DNA from 3 places in the Arthrobacter sp. 10T416 genome. Region 2 is predicted to be linked to each of the others. Evidence: riboswitches for the same ligand, from Rfam matches in the RefSeq annotation. Region 2 holds a riboswitch; each other region holds the start of a gene.
What was found. A riboswitch is a leader RNA that binds a small molecule or an ion and turns the genes downstream of it on or off. The one in region 2 is predicted to bind S-adenosylmethionine.

Region 1 (7,305 bases), on a different contig from region 2:
GAGCAGGGCGCCGGCTATGCCGAAGGCCCCCACCAGCAACGCGGCGGTCATTGGGCAGTCCCGCTGAGGTCGGCCAAGGCTTTGCCGGACTTCCAGCCGGCCGCGGCCGCCCCCAGTCCCAGGACCAGCGACAGGGCCAGGTAGGCCAGCCAGACGGCATGGAAGCCGCCCCGGATCAGCTGGTCGACGGCCAGGGCCAGGGCCGAAAACGTGGTGAAGGAACCCAGCAGGCCCGGGCCGAGGCCGGCCCTGAGCCAGAACGCAGTCCGGGGACGGGCGATCCAGAGGGTGGTGAGGGCCGCCAGGACGAAGCTGCCCAGGACGTTGATCGCAAGGGTGGTCCAGGGGACGCCGCCTGGCGCCTCGGGGAACACCAGGCCCGCGCCATAGCGCAGTTCGGTCCCGATCAGGCCGCCGACGGCGACAGCTGCCCAGGCCCGCCAGCCCGGGAGCCCCGGCCGCGCGGCGGGGCGTGGTTGAGGTGTGCGGTTCATGGCGCGCCCCTTAACGGTCCGCGACGCTGCAGCCGGAGTGGGCCGCGTCGCTGTGGACCCAGAGGGCCGCCGCGACCTCGTCGGCGAGGTCGACGTCGCGCATGACGCCTCCGGCGCCGATGCGGACCATCAGCGGGCCGCCGAACGGTTTGCGTCCCAGGACCTCGACGTCGGCGTCCAGATCGATCTGTTCAGCGGCGAGGTAGCGGAGCAGTTCGGGGTTCTCGTCGCTGATGCGGGTGATTCGGCCGGTGTGGCCCTTATCGAGTTCGCTCATCCGGTAAGCGGGCGGCATCAGGACGGAGCCGTCCGCCGCCGGGATCGGGTCGCCGTGCGGGTCCCGGACCGGGTGGCCCAGCTTGGCAGCCATCCGCTCGATGAACGTTTCGGAGACGGCGTGCTCGAGCAGTTCCGCCTCGTCGTGGACCTGGTCCCAGCGGTACCCGAGCTCCTGGACCAGGAACGTTTCGATCAGCCGGTGCCGCCGCACCATGGAGAGGGCCAGCCGGACGCCATCGTCGGTCAGGGTCACGGCACTGTATGGTTTGTGGTCCACCAGGCCCTGGTCCTTGAGTTTGCGGACCATCTCCGAGACCGAGGAATTCGCGACGCCCAGCCGCTGGGCAAGTTGGGTGGAGGTGATCGGCTTGTCCTGCCACTCCGTAAAGGAGTAGATGACCTTGACGTAGTCCTCGATCGAGGAGGAGGGCGGACTGGTCTTCACAGTCCCCAGCCTACCGTCCGGCGGCGCCGGTGAAGGTGAGCCACAGCAGCACCAGGTTCAGCGCGACCACCAGGACGACGCTGACTATGGCGGCCACGCGGAGCGCCATCCCGTCGGCGAACTGGCCCATCAGGGACCTGTTGCTGGTCAGCACCACCAGCGGAACCAGGACGAACGGGATCCCGAAGCTCAGCACCACCTGGCTGAGGACCAGCGCCCAGGTGGGGTCGAAGCCGACGGCCAGCAGCACGACTGCCGGGATCAGGGTCAGCACCCGGCGCGTCATCAGCGGGATCCTGATCTTCAGCAGGCCCTGCATGATGGTGCCGCCGGCGTAGCAGCCCACGGAGGTGGAGGCCAGGCCCGAAGCCAGCAGGCCGACGGCAAAGACCACACCGACCACGGGGCCGAGGCTGGCGGAGATGGCCGAATGGGCGCCCTCGATGGTGTCAGTTCCCTCGACGCCGCCGAGGGTGGATGCGGCCAGGAGCAGCATGCCGATGTTGACGATGCCGGCGACGGCCAGGGCGGCCACAACGTCCCAGCGGGTGGCCCTGACCAGCCGCGACATCGCGTGCGGCGGGACGTGCAGGTGTGGGTTGGGCCGGTGCCGGTCGCGGGAGAGGGCCGAGTGGACGTAGATGGCGTGCGGCATCACGGTGGCCCCGAGCATACTCGCAGCCAGCAGCACGGTGTCCGGTCCCTGGAAGGCCGGTACCAGCCCGGCCAGCACACCACCCGGATCGGCGGGGCTGATGAACAGGCCGGCCAGGAACCCGACGGTGATGATGCCGAGCAGGAACATGATGACGAACTCGAAGGGCCGCTGCTGGTTCCGGCTCTGGACAGCGAGCAGCACCATCGAAACGCCGCCGACAATCACTGCGCCCAGGGGGAGGGGGAGGCCGAACAGCAGGTAGAGGGCCACGGCGCCGCCCACCACCTCGGCAAGGTCGGTTGCCGCGGCCACGATTTCGGCCTGGACCCAGAAGGCACGGCGCCAGGCGGGCCTGAGCCGCTCACCGAGGATCTCCGGCAGGCTTTTCCCCGTGACGATGCCGAGCTTGGCGGACTGGTACTGGACCAGCACGGCCATCGCGTTCGCGGCGACCAGGACCCAGACCAGCAGGTACCCGTACTTGGCGCCGGCGGTGAGGTTCGCCGCGACGTTGCCGGGATCGACATAGGCGATGGCAGCGACGAAGGCTGGACCGAGCAGGCCAAGCAGCGCCCTGCGCCGGCCCCTGACCTTTCGGGCCGGGGGCTGGGCATCGGGGCGGGGTTGGTGTCCTGTTACGTCCAGCACTGCGGGGCTCCCATTAAGTTTCCGAATGCCTGAACATAAAAGTTAGGCACACCGAAATCATAGGCGTGAGCGGGTGGCCCGTGCAATGGCCGTCGGCTGGATTGCCGGGGGAGTGGCCGGGTAGGGACTAGGCCTTGAAGGCGCGCCAGCTCTGCGTCAGGTAAGGCAGCGGAAGGATCTCGCCCGGAACGTGGCCGAGGTGCTCGTGCAGGTACCAGTCGAGGTTGCTAAGCACCTTCTGGCGGGTGGCCTCGCCGGCCCGCAGGTAGTAGCTGCGGGACTTGGCGAGTTCCATGAGGTCCTGCGTGCTGACCGGATCTTCCCAGCGGGTGAGGTGGCTTTCCAGCCCGGTGAACTCCGGGCCGACGGGCGGCCGGAAGTGGGGTTTGTGGACATCGCCGGCATGCATGATGCGGGAGAGCCGGTGTACCCAGGGCACGGAGGTGTCGAGCTGGTTCCAGATCAGGCCGAGGACCCCGTGCGGGCGCAGGATCCGCGCGGCCTCGGTGCTGGCCAGCAGGGGATCGCACCAGTGCCAGGCCTGGGCCACGGTGACGAGGTCGAAGGCGTCTGCCGGCAGGCCGGTACGTTCGGCGGTTCCCTCGACGGCGGCGACTCCGGGCAATGATGCGCGCAGTTGTTCCAGCATGTCCGTTGACGGGTCGATGGCCACGGTCCGGAGGCCGCGCCGGACCAGCAGCGCCGTGAACTTGCCCGTCCCGGCGCCGAGGTCGGCGGCGTCGCTGGCTCCGGCGGGTATCAGCCAGTCGGCGGAATCAGCCGGGTAGCCGGGCCGCACCCGGTCGTAGTGTTCCCCGCCGTCCTGGAAGCTTTGGCCGAGCTCCTGCCGCCGCTGGTGCTGCAGTTTTGGGCCCCCGCGTGCCACGTGTCGTCTCCTCCGGCAGCTTGAATTTGGTACCTACCGAATTTACCGCACGCGGGGGCCCGGCGCTTGCGGCCGGCGCTGGTGTCAGTCCAGCGTGCAGGGCGCCGCGCCGGCCGTGCCCGGGGTGTTGGGTGCCCAGTGCGGATAGCTGCGGGTGTCGTTGGCCGGGACCCAGCGGCCCGCGTCCACCACGTAGTCCCAGCCGAGCCCGTTGCGCCGGAGCTCCTGCAGCCCGGCCAGGAGCCGCTGGGCGTCGTCGAGGCGGGACCCGAGGCCAAAACTGGCACGGAGTGACCCGGCCGGCAGGCCCAGCCGTTTCAGCAGCGGGTGGGCGCAGAACCGGCCGTCGCGCAGGCCGATGCCATGCTCCGCCGAGAGGTAGGCGGCGACCAGGCCGGCGTCGTACCCGGCCACAGAGAAGTTGACCACGCCGATTGTTCCGGGCCCGTTACCGGCGGCGGTGTCCTCGAAAATGTGGTGGACGCTCACGCCGTCGATCCGTTCCAGTCCCTCCACCAGGAAGGACCGGATGGCGTCCTCGTGGGCGTGCCACTGCACGTCGTCGAGCGCCTCGATGACCTGGCTGGCCCGGGCCAGGGCAGCAGCCCCCAGCACGTTCGGGGAGCCGCCCTCGTGGCGCGCCGGTCCCGTGGTCCAGCTGACGGAGTCGAGCCTCGCGTCCCGCACGGCGCCGCCTCCGGCCAGGTGCGGGGTTCCGGCGTCGAGCCAGTCCGGGCGGCCCACCAGCACCCCGGCGCCGAACGGGGCGTAGAGCTTGTGGCCGGAGAACGCGAGGTAGTCGACGTCGTCCGCGCTGATGTTGATCCGGCGGTGCGGGGCCAGTTGGGCGGCGTCGACGGCGATCCGGGCGCCGAACTCGTGCGCCAGGGCGGCGAGCTCGCCGATGGGCAGGATCTCGCCGGTGACGTTGGACGCGCCGGTGACGGCGAGCAGGCTCACACCGCCGCGGGCGAGTTCCTGGCGGAGCCGCGCCACGGTGCCGGCCAGGGTGGGGGCCGCGACCACACTGCGGTGCGGGACGTTCTGCCAGGGCAGCAGGTTGGCGTGGTGTTCGATATCGAGGTAGAGCACCTCGCCGGTAGGGCGTCCGTCAGCCGCCGGGAGGCAACCGGCCAGGAGATTCAGGGAGTCGGTGGTGTTCCGGGTGAAGATCACCGAGTCGTCCGCACGGCCGCCCACAAAGCCTCGGACAATGTTCCGGGCGTTTTCGTAGACCGAGGTGCTGAGCTGCGAGGCGTAGCCTGCGCCGCGGTGGACGCTGGCGTAGTAGGGCAGGATCTCGTTGAGGTAGGCGGAGACCACGGACAGGGCCGGCGCCGACGCGCCGTAGTCCAGGTTGGCGTAGCGGACGTGGCCGCCCTGGATCAGGGGCGCCTGGATTTCAGCGCCGGACACGGCGGACAGCGGCCTGCGGGCGGCGTCGAACCGCGCGTCGGCCGGCACCGGGGCGCCGGCGGAAGAGGTGGGGTGGGTGGAAATGGTGGCAGTCGTCATGGGACCTCGCTTGAAAGGACCCCGCTCACAGGGGATCCGCGCTTGCCGGGTCCGCTCCGGACCGGCCAGGTCGTCACCCGGGGCACCCCGCCGCGAATGGAGGGTTGCCGGCCAGCAAACCGGGGTTTAGCGCTGGCACTCGTGACCTGGTTCGAGCCTAGGACATGGCGTGCCGCCCGGGAAAGGGAGGTCCGGAATGTGAAGCGTTGTGTTACGGCTGCCTGCCGCGGAGCGGGCTAGAGGAGGTCGTCGAGACCGGGGTTCAGGCGCTTGAGGACTTCCGAATGCAGGATGGAGTTCGTGGCGAGCGCGTTCCCGCCGAACGGGCCATCCTCGCCTTCCAGCGAGGTGAAACGCCCGCCGGCCTCGGTCACGATCGGGACCAGCGCCGCCATGTCGTAAAGGTTGAGCTCGGGTTCGCAGGCGATGTCCACGGCACCCTCGGCCACCAGGCAGTAAGACCAGAAGTCGCCGTATGCGCGGGTGCGCCAGACTTCCTCGGTGAGGCCGAGGAATTCGTCCAGATTGCCGCGCTGCTTCCAGCCGCCCAGGCTCGAGTAGGACAGCGAGGCGTCTTCGAGGCGCGAGACGTTGGAGACTTTGAGCCGGGTGGCGGCGGCCAGGGACCGGCCCATGTAGGCGCCGGCGCCTTTGGCGGCCCACCAGCGCTTGCCCAGGGCCGGGGCGCTGACGACGCCGACCACCGGCTCGCCCTCGTCCACGAGAGCGATCAGGGTGGCCCAGACGGGGACGCCGCGGACGAAGTTCTTGGTTCCGTCGATGGGGTCGATGATCCAGCGGCGCGAGCCGTGGCCGGAGCTGCCGAACTCCTCGCCCAGGACCGCGTCGCGCGGCCGGGAGCGGGACAGCTGGCCACGGATGGCTTCCTCGGCGGACTTGTCCGCGTCAGTGACGGGGGTGAGGTCCGGCTTCGTTTCGATCCGAAGGTCGAGCGCCTTGAAGCGGCTCATGGTCTGGGAATCTACGGAATCTGCCAGTACATGGGCGAGGCGCAGGTCATCGTTGTAGCTCGAAGCGGGTTGGCTCATGCCTCCAAGCTACCGTCAAAAAGCTCCCGGGACCGGGAGGCCACGTCGCTGCCGGCCGGGCGGACCCTGTTAGGAGACGCTGCCCAGCTCCTTGGTTTCCTGTGCTTCCATGCGCGGATCCGTGCCGAGGAGCCGGCGCAGGGAGGCAAGGCGCGCAGGGCCGGACGGTCCGGCGTGGCCGCCCTGCACCCAGGCGTCCACGCCGCAGTTAACGGCGGTGGCGTCGTGCTTGCAGCCCCGTTCGCAGTCCGCGGTGCCCGGCTCCAGGTCGGGGAACGAACGCAGGATCCGGTCCGGGTCCACGTGGGCCAGGCCGAAGGAACGGATGCCGGGGGTGTCGATGATCCAGCTGCCGGCGGGCGCGTCGTTGACCTTCAGCGCCAGGGCGGAGGAGGAGGTGTGGCGGCCGCGTCCGGTCACGGCGTTGACGCCGCCGGTGGCACGTTCGGCCCCTGTGAGCGCGTTGACCATGGTGGATTTGCCGACGCCGGAATGGCCCAGCATGACGGTGACCTTGCCGTCGAGGTACCCGCGCAGCTGCGAGACCGCGTTCTTGTCCAGCCGGGCGGACAGGCCGTCGTCCGAGCGGGCGTCGATGCCCGAGGCGGCCGAGTCGGCCGTCTTGGAAATGATGACGGGGAAGTCGAGGTGCTGATAGTTGGCGAGCAGCTCGGCGGGGTCCTTGACGTCCGCTTTGGTGACCAGGAGCAGCGGTTCGATGCCGGCGTCGTAGGCCGCCACGAGGGCACGGTCGATGAACCCGGTGCGGGGCTCCGGGTTGGCGGCGGCGACCACCACCACCAGCTGGTCGGCATTGGCGACGACGGCGCGTTCGATTGGGTCCGTGTCGTCGGCGCTGCGCCGCAGCAGGGTCCGGCGGTCCTGGATTTTGACCAGGCGGGCCAGCGTGTCGGCCTCACCGCTGACGTCACCGACCAGGGAGACGAAGTCGCCGGCCACCACGGGATTGCGGCGCAGTTCCCGGGCCCGGGCGGCAATGATCTTCCGTTCGCCGCTGCTGCCTTCGTCGACGACGGCGGTGTAGCGTCCGCGGTCCACGGTGATGATGCGGCCGGTCACGGCGTCGTCGTGGCTGGGCCGGTCCTTGGTGCGGGGCCTCGAGCCCTTTTTGTTGGGGCGGATCCGGACATCCGATTCGTCCCAGGAGTCAGTGCTGCGTGCCACCGGTGGTGTCCTTCTCTGCGCTGTCCTGCACTACCGGGGCCGTCTGTGCGGTCGTCTGTTGTGCGGCTGCCCCGCCGAGCATCGCCGCCCATAGCTGCGGGAAGTCCGGCATCGTCTTAGCCGTGGTGGCGATGTCCTCCACCTCC
Region 2 (7,305 bases):
AGCTGCCGGGCCAGGCCGGTCCACAGCTCCAGTTCGTTGAAGCGGTGCTGCTGCGCCGCCGGGTGCCGCCATTGGCCGCCCATAATGTGGCTGGTGGTGTTCATAACGAAGGCGCTCAGCAGCAGCCTTGGACGTCCCTCGGAGTGTGCGGTATCGACGGTGGCCATAGGGCCCCTTTCCGTGCAAAGTGAATCAGGCAATGTGGGTTCGCGGCGGCTGTCGTCAGCGCACGACGGCGGGTTCCCGGTCTGCGGGTACGGCGGCGGCGGGTGCCTCGGCCGGCAGTTCGGTCGCTCCGAGGGCGCGGTCCTTCGTTTCCGGGGATTTCAGGGTCGCGACGATGGTGATCGCGGAGACCGCCAGGAAGTAAACGACTACCCAGACCGGGTTTCCGCCGCCGGCCGCCAGCAGGGCCGTCGCCACCAGCGGCGCCAGGCCGCCGCCGAGCACGGAACCGATCTGGTAGCCGATGGAGACGCCGCTGAACCGGACGCGGGTGCTGAACAGCTCGGAGAAGAACGCCGCCTGCGGGCCGTACATGGCGTCGTGGCCGATGTTGAGGCCGACGACGACGCCGAGGATGATCAGCAGGATGTTGCCGGTGTCCAGGAGCCAGAAGAACGGGATGATCGCCGCAGCACTGGCCACGGCGCCGAAGAGATAGACCGAGCGGCGGCCGAACCGGTCGGACAGGGCGCCCCATAGCGGCACGGTGACAAGGCCCAGCGCGGAGGCGACCAGGACGGCGGTCAGGCCGGTGTTCCGGTCCGTGCCGGGCACCTGGGTCAGGTACGTCAGGATGAACACGGTGTACACGTAGTAGAACGCGTTCTGGGCGATGCGGAGGCCGGTGGTCAGCAGGATCTGGCGGGGGTGGGTTTTGAAGCTCTCCACCACGGGGCGGGCCGCGACGGTCTGGACCGTCTGGACGTGCTTGAACTCCGGGCTGTCCTCGACCGAGAGCCGGATGACCAGGCCCACGGCCACCAGCAGGAGGCTCGCGACGAACGGGACGCGCCAGCCCCACGCCAGGAACTGCTCGTCGCTCAGGGAGTTTTCCAGGACCAGCAGGACGCCGGTGGCCAGGAGCATCCCGGAGGTGGGGCCCAGCTGGGTGGCGCTGGAGGTCAGTCCGCGCTTCTTCGGCGCCGCGTGCTCGACGGTCATAAGGGCCGCGCCGGCCCATTCGGCCCCGTAGCCGATGCCCTGGACCACGCGCAGCAGGAGCAGGAGCGCCGGCGCCACCCAGCCGAGCTGGGCGTAGGTGGGCAGGAGCCCGATGGCCGTGGTCGCGAGCCCGGTCAGGAGCAGGGACGCCACGAGCACGCTCTTCCGGCCGATCCTGTCGCCGTAGTGCCCGCCCAGCACGCCGCCGATCGGCCGCGCGACGAAGCCGACGGCGTAGGTGGCGAAGGCTGCGATGGTGCCCACGAGCGGGGCGGCCGGGGCGAAGAACAGCGGGCCGAAGACGGTCGCTGCGGCCAGGCCGTACAGGACGAAGTCGTACCCCTCGATGGTGGTGCCGATGAAGCTGGCAACGGCCACCTTCCCGGTCATTTTCTGCGGGCGGGTTTCAGTACTCATATGCGGTCTCCTGGCGTATGCCGGGAAAGCGCTGCTTCCGGGATTCAAGCCGCGTGGGCCGCAAATCCGAGCGGAAGACGGCGCCTTCTCCATCGGTCCTGGCGGTAGCACCGTCCTCAATGAGGGGGTTGCTGCGGCGTCACAGAGCCAGATCTCTCAGCCGCTCGGGATGGTTACGAGTCCATCTCACACGGCAGGCGGCGAATACGGAAAAAGTCGGTCACATTTTGTAACCGACTCCCGTTGCGCCGTGCGGCAGGTGCTGGGTGCGCCGCTAGAGGCCTATCCGCCACCCCAGCCGGGCGGGGCACTCGTTGACCACGACGTCCAGTCCGGCGGCCGTGGCGCGTGAAACCGCGGCGTCATCGAAGACGCCCAGCTGCAGCCAGACGGCCTTGGCGCCGATGGCGATGGCCTCATCAATGACGGCGCCCACCTTCCCGGAGTTGACGAAGCAGTCCACGACGTCGATCGGGTGTTTCGCGGCGGGGATCTCCGCCAGGGACCGGTACCCAGTTTCCCCGTGGACGTCGTCGCCCGGGAGGTTGACGGGGATGATGTCCATGCCCATACGGTCGCGGACGTACAAGGAGACCTCAAAGGCCGACCGCCATTCATTGGTGGTCAGGCCCACCACCGCCCACGTGCCCTTGGTTCGCATAAGGCGCTCAATGACTGCCGGATCGTTAACGTGGACCATGCATTAACCCTACTCCTGCGCCCGGCGCGCACGATTGTCGAATAAATGACTGATTTTGATACCACATCAGGAGCGCCAGTGAATATTACAGCAACGTGTGGCTGGATTTTGCAGAATCGTGCATCTCGGTTCTAGTAGGTAGTGACCATCCCGAGCGGCTGAGGGACCTGGACCTATGAAGCCGCAGCAACCCCCGCCACGGCGAGGGTGCTACTGCCAGGACCGATGGAGTGCTGCACATGACCCCTGAAACCACGTCCACCCTGCCCGCTCCCGTCCGGGTCCCGGGCGCGGGCGCGGCGGCCACGCCCGAGCCGGATTCTGTGGCGTTCTGGGAAACCCAGGCGCTCCGTCTCGACTGGGCTCAGCCGGCCGCCGGCGAAACCAAACCCTGGCACACCGCCTACCGCCGGGTCCCGGCCGATCCCGCGGCCGGCCACGGCCCGGAGATCAGCTGGTTCGACGGCGGCAAGCTCAACGTCGCCTACAACTGCGTCGACCGCCATGTAGCGGCGGGACGCGGGGACAAGGTGGCCCTGTTCTTTGAGGGCGAGCCCGGCGACCGCCGCACTGTCACGTACGCCGAGTTGCAGCGTGAGGTGGCCAAGGCTGCCAATGCCCTGCTGGACCTCGGCATCGCCAAGGGCGACCGGGTGGTCATCTACCTGCCCGTGATCCCCGAGACCGTGATCATCACCCTGGCAGTGGCCCGCATCGGTGCCATCCATTCCCTGGTCTTCGGCGGGTTCTCCGCGGAGGCCCTGAGGTTCCGGGTGGAGGACACCGGCGCCAAGCTGCTGGTCACCACCGACGGCCAGTTCCGGCGGGGAGCTGCCGTCCCGGTTAAGGCCAACGCGGACGCCGCCGTCGCCGGCACGAACGCGATCGAACACGTCCTGGTGGTCAACCGGACCACCCCGGCCGGTGAGCTGGACACGGTCCCGATGACCGCGGGCCGCGACGTCTGGTGGCACGACGCCGTCGGCGCCGCGTCGGATGCCCACACCGCCGAGGCCTTCGACGCCGAGACGCCGCTGTTCATCATGTACACCTCGGGGACCACCGGGAAGCCGAAGGGCCTGGTCCACACCTCCGGGGGCTACCTCACCCAGGCGTCCTGGAGTTTCGAGCACCTCTTCAGCAACCCGGACCCTGCCCTCCGCGACCGGGATGTCCACTGGTGCACGGCGGACCTGGCCTGGGTTACGGCGCATACCTACGAGCTCTACGGCCCGCTCTCCAACGGCGCCACGCAGGTGATCTTCGAGGGCACCCCCAACACCCCGCACCCGGGCCGGCACTTTGAAATCATCGAACGCTACGGGGTGACGCAGTACTACACCGCGCCCACCCTGGTCCGGTCCCTGATGGGCTGGTTCCCCGAGGGTGTCCCGGACACGTACGACCTCTCCTCGATCCGCCTCCTCGGCACGGTGGGCGAGGCGATAAACCCCGAGGCTTGGCGCTGGTTCCGGGCCAACATCGGCGCCGGAACCGCCCCCGTGGTGGACACCTGGTGGCAGTCCGAGACCGGCGCCACCATCCTCTCGCCCGCCCCGACCGACTCCTCGTTCAAACCCGGCTGCGCGGCCCGCCCGCTGCCCGGCGTGAGCACCCGGATCGTCGACGACGCCGGCGCCACGGTTCCGCCGGGCGTGCAGGGCTTTATTGTGGTGGACTCCCCCGGCCCGGCGATCGCCCGGACCGTGTGGGGCAATCCGGCCCGCTACTACGACTCGTACTGGCGCCAGTACGCGCAGCAGGGCTGGTTCCTCGCCGGAGACGGTGCCAAGTACGACGACGACGGCGACATCTGGATCCTCGGGCGGGTGGACGACACCCTGAACGTTTCCGGCCATCTGCTCTCCACCATCGAAATCGAATCGGCCCTCGTGTCCCACCCGGACGTGGTGGAAGCCGGCGTCTGCCCGGTCGCCGACGCCAAAACCGGGCACGCCATCGTCGCATACGTGGTCCTCCGCGAGTCGGCAGCGATCCCCTCCCGCCGCTTAGCGTTCACGGAGGGAATCACCGCCGATTTGAAGGCGCATGTGGCGAAGGCGATCGGGCCGATCGCAAAGCCGCGAGACGTCGTCGTTGTGCCCGATGTCCCCAAGACCCGCAGCGGCAAGATCATGCGCCGGCTGCTGACGCAGCTCTTCGAGGGCACCGAGCTCGGCGACACCACGTCGCTGCAGAACGAACCGTCGATCGCCGGCATCCAGGCCGCCCTCCGTGACCGCAACAGCATCCCCGCCACACCCCAGAAGTTAGGAACCTCATGACTGACATCAGCAGCGTCGCCCGTCTCTCCGAACCGCTCAAGTTCGCCTACTGGGTCCCGAACGTGTCCGGCGGCCTGGTGGTCTCCACCATCGAACAACGCACCGGCTGGGACTTCGACTACAACAAGAAGCTCGCCCGGATCGCCGAGGACTCCGGCTTTGAATACGCCCTCACCCAGACGCGCTACGCAGCCTCCTACGGCGCGGACAAGCAGCATGAGGCGACCTCGTTCAGCCTCGCCCTGCTCGCCGCGACCGAACGGCTCAAGGTGATCTCGGCCGTGCACCCGGGCATGTGGCACCCCGGCGTCCTGGCGAAGTTCATCATCACCGCGGACCACATCTCCAACGGCCGTGCCGCCGTGAACATCGTCTCCGGTTGGCTGAAGGCCGAGTTCGAAAACTTTGGCCTCGAATGGCTCGAACACGATGAGCGCTACGTCCGCACCGAGGAATTCATTCGGGTGCTGCGCGGACTCTGGACCGAAGAGGCCTACAGCCAGAGTGGAAAGTACTACAACATCACCGATTTCACCCTGCAGCCGTCCCCGGTGGACGTGCCCGGCCGCGCGCACCCGGAGATTTTCTTCGGCGGCAATTCCACAGCGGCGCAGGCCACGGCCGGCCGCGTGGCGGACTGGTACTTCTCCAACGGCAAGGACCTGGAGGGGTTCAAGGACAACATCGCCGGAGTGGTGGCCGCAGCCGCGGAAACGCGCCGCGGCGCCGGCGGTGCCCTGCCCGCACCCAGGTTCGGCCTGAACGGCTTTGTCATCGCCCGGAATTCGGAAAAGGAGGCCCGGGACACCCTCCGCGAGATCGTCGCGAAGGCACACAAGGCCGCCGTCGAGGGGTTCCGCGCCGCGGTCCAGGAAGCCGGTGCGTCCACGAAGGACGGCAAGGGCATGTGGGCCGACTCCAGTTTCGAGGACCTGGTCCAGTACAACGACGGCTTCAAGACCCAGCTGATCGGCACGCCGGAGCAGATCGCGGAGCGGATCGTGGCGTACAAGAAGATCGGCGTGAACCTGTTCCTGACCGGCTACCTGCACTTCCAGGAGGAGGTGGCCGCGTTCGGCCGGGATGTCCTGCCGATCGTCCGGGAGCTCGAGGCGGACCTGGCCCGCAAGCACGGCACCGAACTGGTCCCCACCCGCCCCCTAGCCTCGCAAGCTCGGCCAGGGAACCCTGCGGGCGTGGGCCCATCCACTCCTGTCACCAAGATTGAGGTGAACGCGTAATGGCCGACCGCACCTTTGGTTTCCGCACCCGCGCCCTGCACGCCGGCGGGACGCCCGACGCCGAGCACGGCGCCCGCGCAGTGCCGATCTACCAGACCACGTCCTTCGTGTTCAAGGACACCCAGGACGCCGCGAACCTGTTCGCGCTGCAGAAGTACGGGAACATCTACTCCCGCATCGGCAACCCCACGGTGGCCGCGTTCGAGGAACGTATCGCCTCCCTCGAGGGCGGCATTGGCGCGGTCGCGACGTCGTCGGGCATGGCCGCGGAGTTCATCACCTTTGCCGCGCTCACCCAGGCCGGCGACCACATTGTCGCGGCCTCCCAGCTCTACGGCGGCACCGTGACCCAGCTTGATGTCACGCTGCGCCGCTTCGGCGTCGACACCACATTCGTGGCCGGCACCGACCCGGCAGACTACGCCGCGGCGGTCCGGGACAACACCAAGGCGATCTTCGTGGAGGTGGTGGCCAACCCGTCGTCGGAGGTCCAGGACCTGGCGGGGCTGGCGCAGGTGGCGCACGACGCCGGTATTCCGCTGGTGGTCGACGCCACCTTGAGCACCCCGTACCTCGTGCGGCCGATCGAGCACGGGGCGGACATTGTGATCCACTCCGCCACGAAGTTCCTCGGCGGCCACGGCACCACCCTGGGCGGCGTGATCGTCGAGAGCGGCCGCTTCGACTGGGGCAACGGCAAGTTCCCCACCATGACCGAGCCGGTGCCCTCCTACGGCAACGTCTCCTGGTGGGGCAACTTCGGCGAGTACGGTTTCCTCACCAAGCTGCGCTGCGAACAGCTGCGCGACATCGGCCCCGCCCTGTCCCCGCAGTCCGCCTTCCAGTTGCTGCAGGGCGTGGAGACGCTCCCCCAGCGCCTGGATGAACACCTCCGGAACGCCCAGTCCGTGGCCGAATGGCTGGAAGCCGACGAGCGCGTGGCTTATGTGAACTTCTCCGGGCTGCCCTCCCACCCGCATTTCGAGCGCGCAAAGAAGTACCTGCCGCTGGGCCCGGGCTCAGTGTTCTCCTTCGGCGTCAAGGGCGGCCGGGCCGCGGGCCGGAAATTCATCGAATCCCTGCAGTTGGCTTCGCACCTGGCCAACGTGGGCGACTCGCGGACCCTGGTGATCCACCCCGGCTCCACCACCCACCAGCAGCTCAGCCCGGAACAGCTCGAATCAGCCGGCGTCCCGGAGGACCTGGTCCGGATCTCCGTGGGCCTCGAGGACATTGAGGACATCCTGTGGGACCTGGACCAGGCCCTGGACGCGGCGTCTGACATGGCGGCCGACGGTGTATCCGCGGAAGCGGCGCATCGCGCCGCCGAGGAACGAGGCGGTGTGTCTAAGCCGCGTGCAGATGCACTGTCGGCCGAAGCATGCACGATTGGAGCGAACTGATGACTGAAGCAACCCGCACCTGGACCGGCCCGACCGCCCCGGAACGGCTGGCCCTGCTGCGCCAGGCGAAGTCGATCGCCATAGTGGGCGCC
Region 3 (7,305 bases), on a different contig from region 2:
ATTCTACGAAAGCCGGCGGCGCCAGCGCGAAGATTGTGACGGCTGTGTGACAGCCAGACCCCGGCGCCGCCGCCCCTCAGGCGTCCTTCGCGGCCCGGAAACCGGCGTCGAGGTCGGCGAGGATGTCGTCGATGTGCTCGAGGCCCACCGAGAGCCGGACCAGCCCGGGATTGACGCCTGCCACCGCCTGCTGCTCCGGCGAGAGCTGGCTGTGGGTGGTCGACGCCGGGTGGATGACCAGGGAGCGCACGTCGCCGATGTTCGCCACGTGGGAGTGCAGTTCCAGGGCATCGACGAACCGCTTGCCGGCCTCCGCTCCCCCGGCGAGGTTGAAGGCGACGACGGCGCCGGTTCCCTTCGGCCCGTACTTGCGGCCGCGCTCGAACCAGGGGCTGGACGGCAGCCCGGCGTAGGCGACGGATTCGACGTCGTCCCTGGCTTCCAGCCATTCGGCCACGCGGGTGGCGTTCGCGACATGCCGCTCCACGCGCAGGCTCAGGGTTTCGATGCCCTGGGCGATCAGGAAGGCGTTGAACGGCGAGACGGCGGAGCCGAGGTCGCGCAGCAGCTGGACGCGGGCCTTGAGGATATAGGACAGGTTCGCGCCCAGTGCCCCGTCCGCCCCCAGGTCCCGGGCGTAGACGAGGCCGTTGTAGGTAGGATCCGGGGTGTTGAAGCCCGGATAGCGGTCCGGTTCCTTGCCGAAGTCGAAGTTGCCGGAGTCGACGATCACGCCGGCGATCGCCGCACCGTGACCGCCGAGGTACTTGGTGGCCGAGTGGACCACAATGTCGGCACCCCATTCGATCGGACGGATCAGGTACGGGGTGGAGAGTGTGTTATCCACGATCAGCGGGACGCCGGCCTGGTGGGCCACGTCCGCGATACCCTCGATGTCCAGCACGTCCTGGCGGGGGTTGGAGACCACCTCGCCGAAGAACAGTTTGGTATTCGGCCGCACGGCGTCCCGCCACTGGTCCAGATTGTCGGGGTCCTCGACGAAGGTTACTTCGATGCCGAACTTCTTCAGCGAGTGGGCCAGCAGGTTGTAAGTTCCGCCGTACAGGCTGGGACTGGCCACCACGTGGTCGCCGGCCTCGGCGATGTTGAGGATCGCGAAGGTCTCGGCGGCCTGGCCGGAACTGAGCAGGAGCGCCCCAAGGCCGCCTTCCAGGCTGGCTACGCGCTGTTCGACGGCGTCCTGGGTGGGGTTTCCGATCCGGGTGTAGATGGGCGCGAGTTCGGCGAGCGCGAAGCGGTTGGCGGCGCTTTCGGCGCTGGGGAAGACGAACGACGTCGTCTGGTAGATAGGCAGTGACCGGGCGCCGGTGGCAGCGTCCGGCTCCTGGCCGGCGTGGATCTGGCGGGTTTCAAAGGACCAGGCGTTGGACATCGGAGTGCTCCTTGTTACTGGGCGCAGCCCGACTCCGGCCTCGGGGCCGGGACGGCGCTGGCAGCCGCGCTTGCCCGCCGGCGGGCGCCGGTGGGCCAGGTCTTCACCCGGGGCACCCCGCCGCGTTTGGAGGGTTGCCGGCCAGCAAGCCGGGGCTTGATGCTGGCGCTCATGACCTGGATTCAGTCTAGGAAGCGGTCCCGGCGGCAGGATAGGTTTGTGACGAAAATGAAGAACGACGGCGTGCGCAGGGCTCGGAAAAGGACATCCCATCTGAGTTAGGACACCCTAAGCTGAGAGCTCCATCACAAAGTGCCAAGATGATGGCATGCGCATGGATCACGTCTCTTACGCCTGTGAACAGGATGGCCTGGCTGCCACCACCGAACGTATCGCCTCGGCCCTTGGGGTCGAGGCCGTCAAGGGCGGAGTCCACCCCCGGTTCGGGACCCGCAACATGATCATTCCGCTCGCCGGGCACAAGTACCTTGAGGTCGTGGAGGTCCTGGACCACCCGGCGTCGGACAAGGCACCCTTCGGCCAGGCCGTCCGGGCACGCTCGGCGGCCGGCGGGGGCTGGATGGGCTGGTGCGTCGAGGTCGACGACCTCGGCCCGTTCGAGGAACGCCTGGGCCGCGCGGCCGTCAACGGCAACCGCAAGTTCCCTGACGGACGGGAACTTGTCTGGAAGCAGATCGGCATCCTCGGCCTGATCGCCGACCCGCAGGTGCCCTACATGCTCAAGTGGGAAGGCGATCCGGCGCTGCACCCGTCCAACGCCTACGAGAGCAGCGTCAAGATGTCTGCGCTCACCATCGCCGGTTCCGCCGAGCGGGTCACCGAGTGGCTGGGTGAACCGGTGGGCAAGCCGCTGGAGGACGTGGACGTCAACTGGCTCGCCCCGCACGGGACGCCGGGGATCCTCTCCGTCACGTTCGAAACGGATTCCGGCGCCGTCACTATCTGACGGTTTCCCCTACACTTCGGCCGCCAGCAGCGGGTGCCAATGATGCCACCCACCGCTGGCGGCCGAATTCCTTTAAGCCGCTGGTCCCGGTGCTGGTCCCGGCTCAGGCCTTCAGCAGGTCCGGGTGGTGCACTTCCACCACGTTGGGGTGTGCCCGCAGCCGGTAGCGGAGGGCGTTGTCGCCGTAGGTCTCCAGGATCGGACTGTTGGTGGGGTCCACGGACAGTCCGCGGGCCTGGGCCTGGAATTCCGGGCTGACGGCCAGCCGGGGCATGGTGGCGTCCAGGGCCGGGTTATAGAAGAACGGCAGGGAGATCCGGTCGGTGCCGCGCAGGGGCGAAATCACCCGGTGCAGCGTGGCCTTGAGGTACCCGTTGGTGGCCAGCTCGAGCATCTCGCCGATGTTGACGACGAACGTGCCGGGCACCTGGGGCGCGTCGATCCATTTGCCCTGGTATTCGACCTGCAGGCCGCCCTTCCCGGGCTCGACCAGGAGCAGGGTCAGGACCCCGCCGTCGCGGTGGGATCCCACACCCTGCTTGGGCTCCGGATCGGACTCCCCCGGGTACCGCACGATCTTCAGCAGCGGGAAGGCCCGCGCGGCAAATGCGGCGTCGAAGGTGTCCTCGGGCGCTCCGAGCGAGACGGCGAGGGCCCGGAGCAGGGAAAGCGAAATTTCACTCAGGCGATCGGTCCATTCGGTCACGACCTCCTGCATGTCGGGCAGTCCGTCGGGCCACAGGTTGGGTCCCTCGAGCCGCCAGTAGTCGGCGACGCCGGGCCCGGGCTCCACGGCGTCGCGCTCAACGCCGATGTCGATCTGCTCGCGCCAGTCGACGGCGCCGTCGGTGATCTCGCCGCCCACGCGGGTGTAGCCGCGGAACTGCGGGCTGTGGACGTTCTCGATGGCGAGCTTCTGGTCCTCGGGGAGGGCAAAGAAGCGCCGGGAGACGTCCAGCATGGCATCGGTGAGTTCCTGGGGGACGCCGTGGCCGGAGAGGTAGATGAAGCCGACCTCCCGCATGGCATCGCGCAAATCGTTCCGGAACCGTGCGGCCTCTTCGGGGCCCGCAGCCAGAAGCGAGAAATCCAAGATGGGCAATGATTCAAGCGACAAGATGACCTAGTCCTTTGCAGCGTATTTAGCAAGCCGAAGCCTGGAATAGCTCCAATGTTACGGACTGGGACCCTGTCCTGATGAGTCCTGTGTCGAAATAAGACATTTTCCGCCCACAGGCCGGAACCCCGGCGGGGTGACCCTGCTGACTCAGCCCAGGCCGATGGCTTTCCCGAAGAGGCTGAACCCGACGAATGCGACGATGTCGAGCAGCGCGTGGGCGATCACGAGCGGCATTACCCGCCGTGTCCGCGTGTAGATGAGGGCGAATATGACGCCCATGACCGCGTTGCCAATGAAGGGGCCGAAGCCCTGGTACAAGTGGTAGCTGCCGCGGAGCATGGAGCTGGCGAAGATGGCCAGCGGCATACTCCAGCCGAACTTTCCGAACCGGTCCAGCAGGTACCCCACCACAATCACTTCCTCCACGATGCCGTGCCGGATCGCGGAGAGGATCAGGACCGGCACGGTCCACCAGTAGGAGTCGAGCGCGCTGGGGATGATCGCCGTCGTAATGCCCAAAGCCCGGCCGGCGGCGTAGAGCCCCAGCGACGGGACGCCGATGAGGGCGAAGAGCCCGATGCCGTGCAGCAGGTCCTTGCCCGGGCGGGCGAAATTGAAGCCCAGCTTCCGGAACGCCGACGTGCCGGTGCTCCCGGCCCCGGCGGCCGCGCCCGTTGGCCGGAGCTCGGTCAGGAAATAGATCACCAGGGCAACCGGCACCAGGGCGAAGATGATGTCCAGGAGCTGATACGTGAGGTCGAAGTATTCGCGGCTGCTCTGCGACCGGTTCAGCGTGGATGTGCCCTGGGCCAGCGGCGCCCGGGTCAGCTTGTCCAGCAGCTGCACCACCGAATACACCGCCGACTGCCCCAGGGACAGGCCCAGGACAATCCAGACTTCGAGCCGCAGCCGGCGGCGGGAGGGAACCAACATGCTCCTATCTTGCCTGCCGTTGCCGGGAGTTGGCTGCACGCGCCTATGCTAGGCCTGTGAGTGCGCCCGGGAAAATCATCATGATCCGGCACGGCCAGTCTGCCGCCAACGCCGACACCTCGATCTATAACCGGGTGCCCGATTACCGGATCCCGCTGACCGAGCTCGGCGTGGAGCAGGCAGTGGCTGCGGGCGGGCAGCTGCGGCACCAACTGGACGGGCAGAAGGTCTGCGTCTACGTCTCCCCCTACCTGCGGGCCTACCAGACCCTGGAGGCGCTGCGCCTCGGTTCCCTGGTGGAACGCGTGATCGAGGAGCCCCGGCTGCGGGAGCAGGACTGGGCCAACTTCCAGATCGCCGGCGACATCGAGGACCAAAAAGAGCTCCGCAACGCGTACGGGCACTTTTTCTACCGGTTCCGGGAGGGTGAATCCGGCTCGGACGTCTACGACCGGATCTCCTCGTTCATGGAGACGCTGTACCGGCACTGGTCCAAGCCCACGTACGCGCCGAACGCCCTGTTCGTCACCCACGGCCTGACCATGCGGCTGTTCTGCATGCGCTGGTTCCACTGGTCAGTGGAGTACTTCGAGTCCTTGAACAACCCGGACAACGCCGAGATCAGGACCCTGCTGCGCACCGGGGCGGGCAAGTACGAGCTCGACAAGCCGTTCAGCCAGTGGGAGGACCGCCGGGTGGATGAGACCGTGCTGGACGCTCCCCCGATGGTCTTTTAGGCACCGCTCCCCTACCCGGGCGGCCGCTTCAGCCCGATGACCTGGTGGAACTTTCCGCTAGGCCCGTGCTGCTCCGGCGGCTCGTCCGCCTGGACCAGCGCCACGTCGGGCAGGCCCTGGCCAGCCAGGAACGCGGCAAGCTTCGCCGTGACATCCTGCCACACCGGCTCCGGCGCGGCACCCGGTTCGAGCAGCAGCCGCACCCGGAGGGACTCCGGACCGGTCTGCACCAGCTGGCAGCGGTGCACACCCGGGGCATCGTCGATAGGGGTGGTGATGGCCAGCGGCAGGACGCTGACCGTGCGGCCGCCGGCATCCGCGAAGTGCAGGACGTCGTCGCGCCGGCCGGCCACCCGGATGGCGGGCAGCGGGTTGCCGCAGCTGCAGGGGCCGGGCCTGGCGACCACCGAGTCGCCGAGGTCGTAGCGGATCAGCGGCTGGACGCGGTTGGCGAGGTTGGTCAGCAGCACCGTGTGGGAGGCCTCCCCCGGCGGCGTGGGCCGGTAGTCTCTGTCCACCGGTTCCAGGATCACCCAGTCGCTGTTGACATGCAGCCAGCCGGCGGGACAGTCCAGCGCGATGGGGCTGAATTCGGAGGCGGCATAGACGTTGTGGACCCGGGCACCCAGCGACGCGGCCAGCCGCTCCGGCTCCCCGGCGGACTCCCCGCTGGACTCCACGAGGACCGGATGAATGCGCAGCCGGCCGGCGTCCTGTTCCGCAGCGAGCAGTTCCAGGGCACTGGGGTAGCCCACCAGGAGGGCGGGGTTGAAGTCGTTGAGCGATTGCACCAGCCGCTCCAGCGGCTGCTGGACCGGGAACAGGCGGAAGGCCCGGCCCCGGCCCCGGCTGCGGCGGCGTTCGGCCTCCAGCCAGACGGCGCCGGCGAAATGGCCGCCGGTACCCACTACGACGGCGGTGCGGACGCCGCGGCGCAGCACCTGGAGCAGCAGCGGGAGGAGGCCGCGAATGCCCGCGGTGCTCGCCAGCGCGCGGGCGCCCTGCGCCCGGTAGCATGCCACGGCCGCTGGGTCGTGCACAAAGAGCCCAGGGTGTCCGGTGGTTCCCGAGCTGGTGCAGGCCAGGTACTGACCGCAGTAGAGGCTGCCCACCAGGGCCGGATCGGCGACGAAGGCTTCCAGGCCGGCCCGGGTGATGGCGGGGTCGGTCACCCAGTCGTCGAAACGGGACATCAGCTGCTGCTTGGTGACCGGTGGCAGGTCACCAAGTGCGGCGTCCCCGGCCGGGAGGCCGCGGTACAGCTCCCGGTAGTACGGCGAGCAGGTCCTGGCGTGCCGGACCAGGGCGTTGAGCCGGGTGTCGCGGCGCCGGGCCAGCGCTTGCGGTCCGCCGCGGGTGGCCCGCAGCAGATCGAGCATGATGCCCAGCTCCCTCGCGAACCCGGCCATGGGGTGCCTCCTGTGTGCTGGTGCGTCAGCGGGCGCGGACTCCGGCTCGCCAGACCGCGTGGGTGAGCGGCATGCCCGGCCGGTAGGCCAGGTGGGTGGCGGAGGGGGCGTTGAGCAGGTGCAGGTCTGCCCGGTGCCCGACCGCGAGGGAACCGACCGCACGCTGGCCGTCGGCGTCGTTTCCGGACTCCCGGCCCAGGGCCAGCGCCCCGCCGTAGGTGGCCGCCCGGACGGCCTCGTGCACGCTGAGCCGCATCTGCAACACGGCGGTGGTCACGCAAAATGCCATTGAGCTCGTGTATGACGTTCCGGGGTTGCAGTTGGAGGCGAGGGCCAGCTGGACCCCGGCGTCGAGCAGTTCCCGTCCGGGGGCCAGCGGCTGCCGGGTGGACAGGTCGCAGGCCGGCAGGCAGGTTGCGACGGTGCCGCGGCGGCCGGCGCCGGCAGCCGGGTCCCAGCCGGACCAGCTGCCGGCCAGGGCGTCGATGTCCGTTCCGGAGAGGTAGTTCACGTGGTCCACACTCGAGGCCCCGAACTCGACCGCCAGGCGCACCCCCGGGCCCTCGCCGAGCTGGTTGCCGTGTACCCGCAGGCCGAGCCCGGCTTCCCGGGCGGCCTGGAGGACCCGACGGGACTGCTCCTCGGTGAAGGCACCCTGCTCGCAAAAGACATCGGCCCAGCGCACGTACGGCCGGACCGCGGCAAGCATGGGACCGCAGACCAGGTCCGTGTACTCGTCCGCGTCC

Region 1: it holds a riboswitch for S-adenosylmethionine, as region 2 does, so the genes downstream of both, AC1DBE_RS04120 (aminotransferase class V-fold PLP-dependent enzyme) here and AC1DBE_RS14100 (MFS transporter) in region 2, are expected to answer to the same signal.
Region 3: it holds a riboswitch for S-adenosylmethionine, as region 2 does, so the genes downstream of both, AC1DBE_RS13380 (bifunctional o-acetylhomoserine/o-acetylserine sulfhydrylase) here and AC1DBE_RS14100 (MFS transporter) in region 2, are expected to answer to the same signal.

The regions. Positions count from the first base shown of each region.
Region 1 covers NZ_JBFTHI010000002.1:37,009-44,313, reverse strand. The annotation lists gene AC1DBE_RS04145 (fluoride efflux transporter FluC) at 1-51, opposite strand, end outside; gene AC1DBE_RS04140 (fluoride efflux transporter FluC) at 48-494, opposite strand; gene AC1DBE_RS04135 (metal-dependent transcriptional regulator) at 505-1,218, opposite strand; gene AC1DBE_RS04130 (Nramp family divalent metal transporter) at 1,229-2,524, opposite strand; gene AC1DBE_RS04125 (class I SAM-dependent methyltransferase) at 2,652-3,410, opposite strand; gene AC1DBE_RS04120 (aminotransferase class V-fold PLP-dependent enzyme) at 3,495-4,925, opposite strand; SAM riboswitch class IV at 4,959-5,072, opposite strand; gene hisN (histidinol-phosphatase) at 5,162-5,974, opposite strand; gene rsgA (ribosome small subunit-dependent GTPase A) at 6,044-7,159, opposite strand; gene aroA (3-phosphoshikimate 1-carboxyvinyltransferase) at 7,143-7,305, opposite strand, start outside.
Region 2 covers NZ_JBFTHI010000014.1:51,525-58,829, forward strand. The annotation lists gene AC1DBE_RS14095 (LLM class flavin-dependent oxidoreductase) at 1-167, opposite strand, end outside; gene AC1DBE_RS14100 (MFS transporter) at 223-1,584, opposite strand; SAM riboswitch class I at 1,671-1,760, opposite strand; gene AC1DBE_RS14105 (CoA-binding protein) at 1,859-2,284, opposite strand; SAM riboswitch class I at 2,427-2,516, shown strand; gene acs (acetate--CoA ligase) at 2,524-4,569, shown strand; gene sfnG (dimethylsulfone monooxygenase SfnG) at 4,566-5,810, shown strand; gene AC1DBE_RS14120 (O-acetylhomoserine aminocarboxypropyltransferase/cysteine synthase family protein) at 5,810-7,213, shown strand; gene AC1DBE_RS14125 (CoA-binding protein) at 7,213-7,305, shown strand, end outside.
Region 3 covers NZ_JBFTHI010000013.1:17,621-24,925, reverse strand. The annotation lists gene AC1DBE_RS13380 (bifunctional o-acetylhomoserine/o-acetylserine sulfhydrylase) at 77-1,393, opposite strand; SAM riboswitch class IV at 1,455-1,570, opposite strand; gene AC1DBE_RS13375 (VOC family protein) at 1,722-2,360, shown strand; gene AC1DBE_RS13370 (isopenicillin N synthase family dioxygenase) at 2,464-3,477, opposite strand; gene AC1DBE_RS13365 (CPBP family intramembrane glutamic endopeptidase) at 3,628-4,413, opposite strand; gene AC1DBE_RS13360 (histidine phosphatase family protein) at 4,494-5,150, shown strand; gene AC1DBE_RS13355 (phenylacetate--CoA ligase family protein) at 5,162-6,559, opposite strand; gene hutI (imidazolonepropionase) at 6,585-7,305, opposite strand, start outside.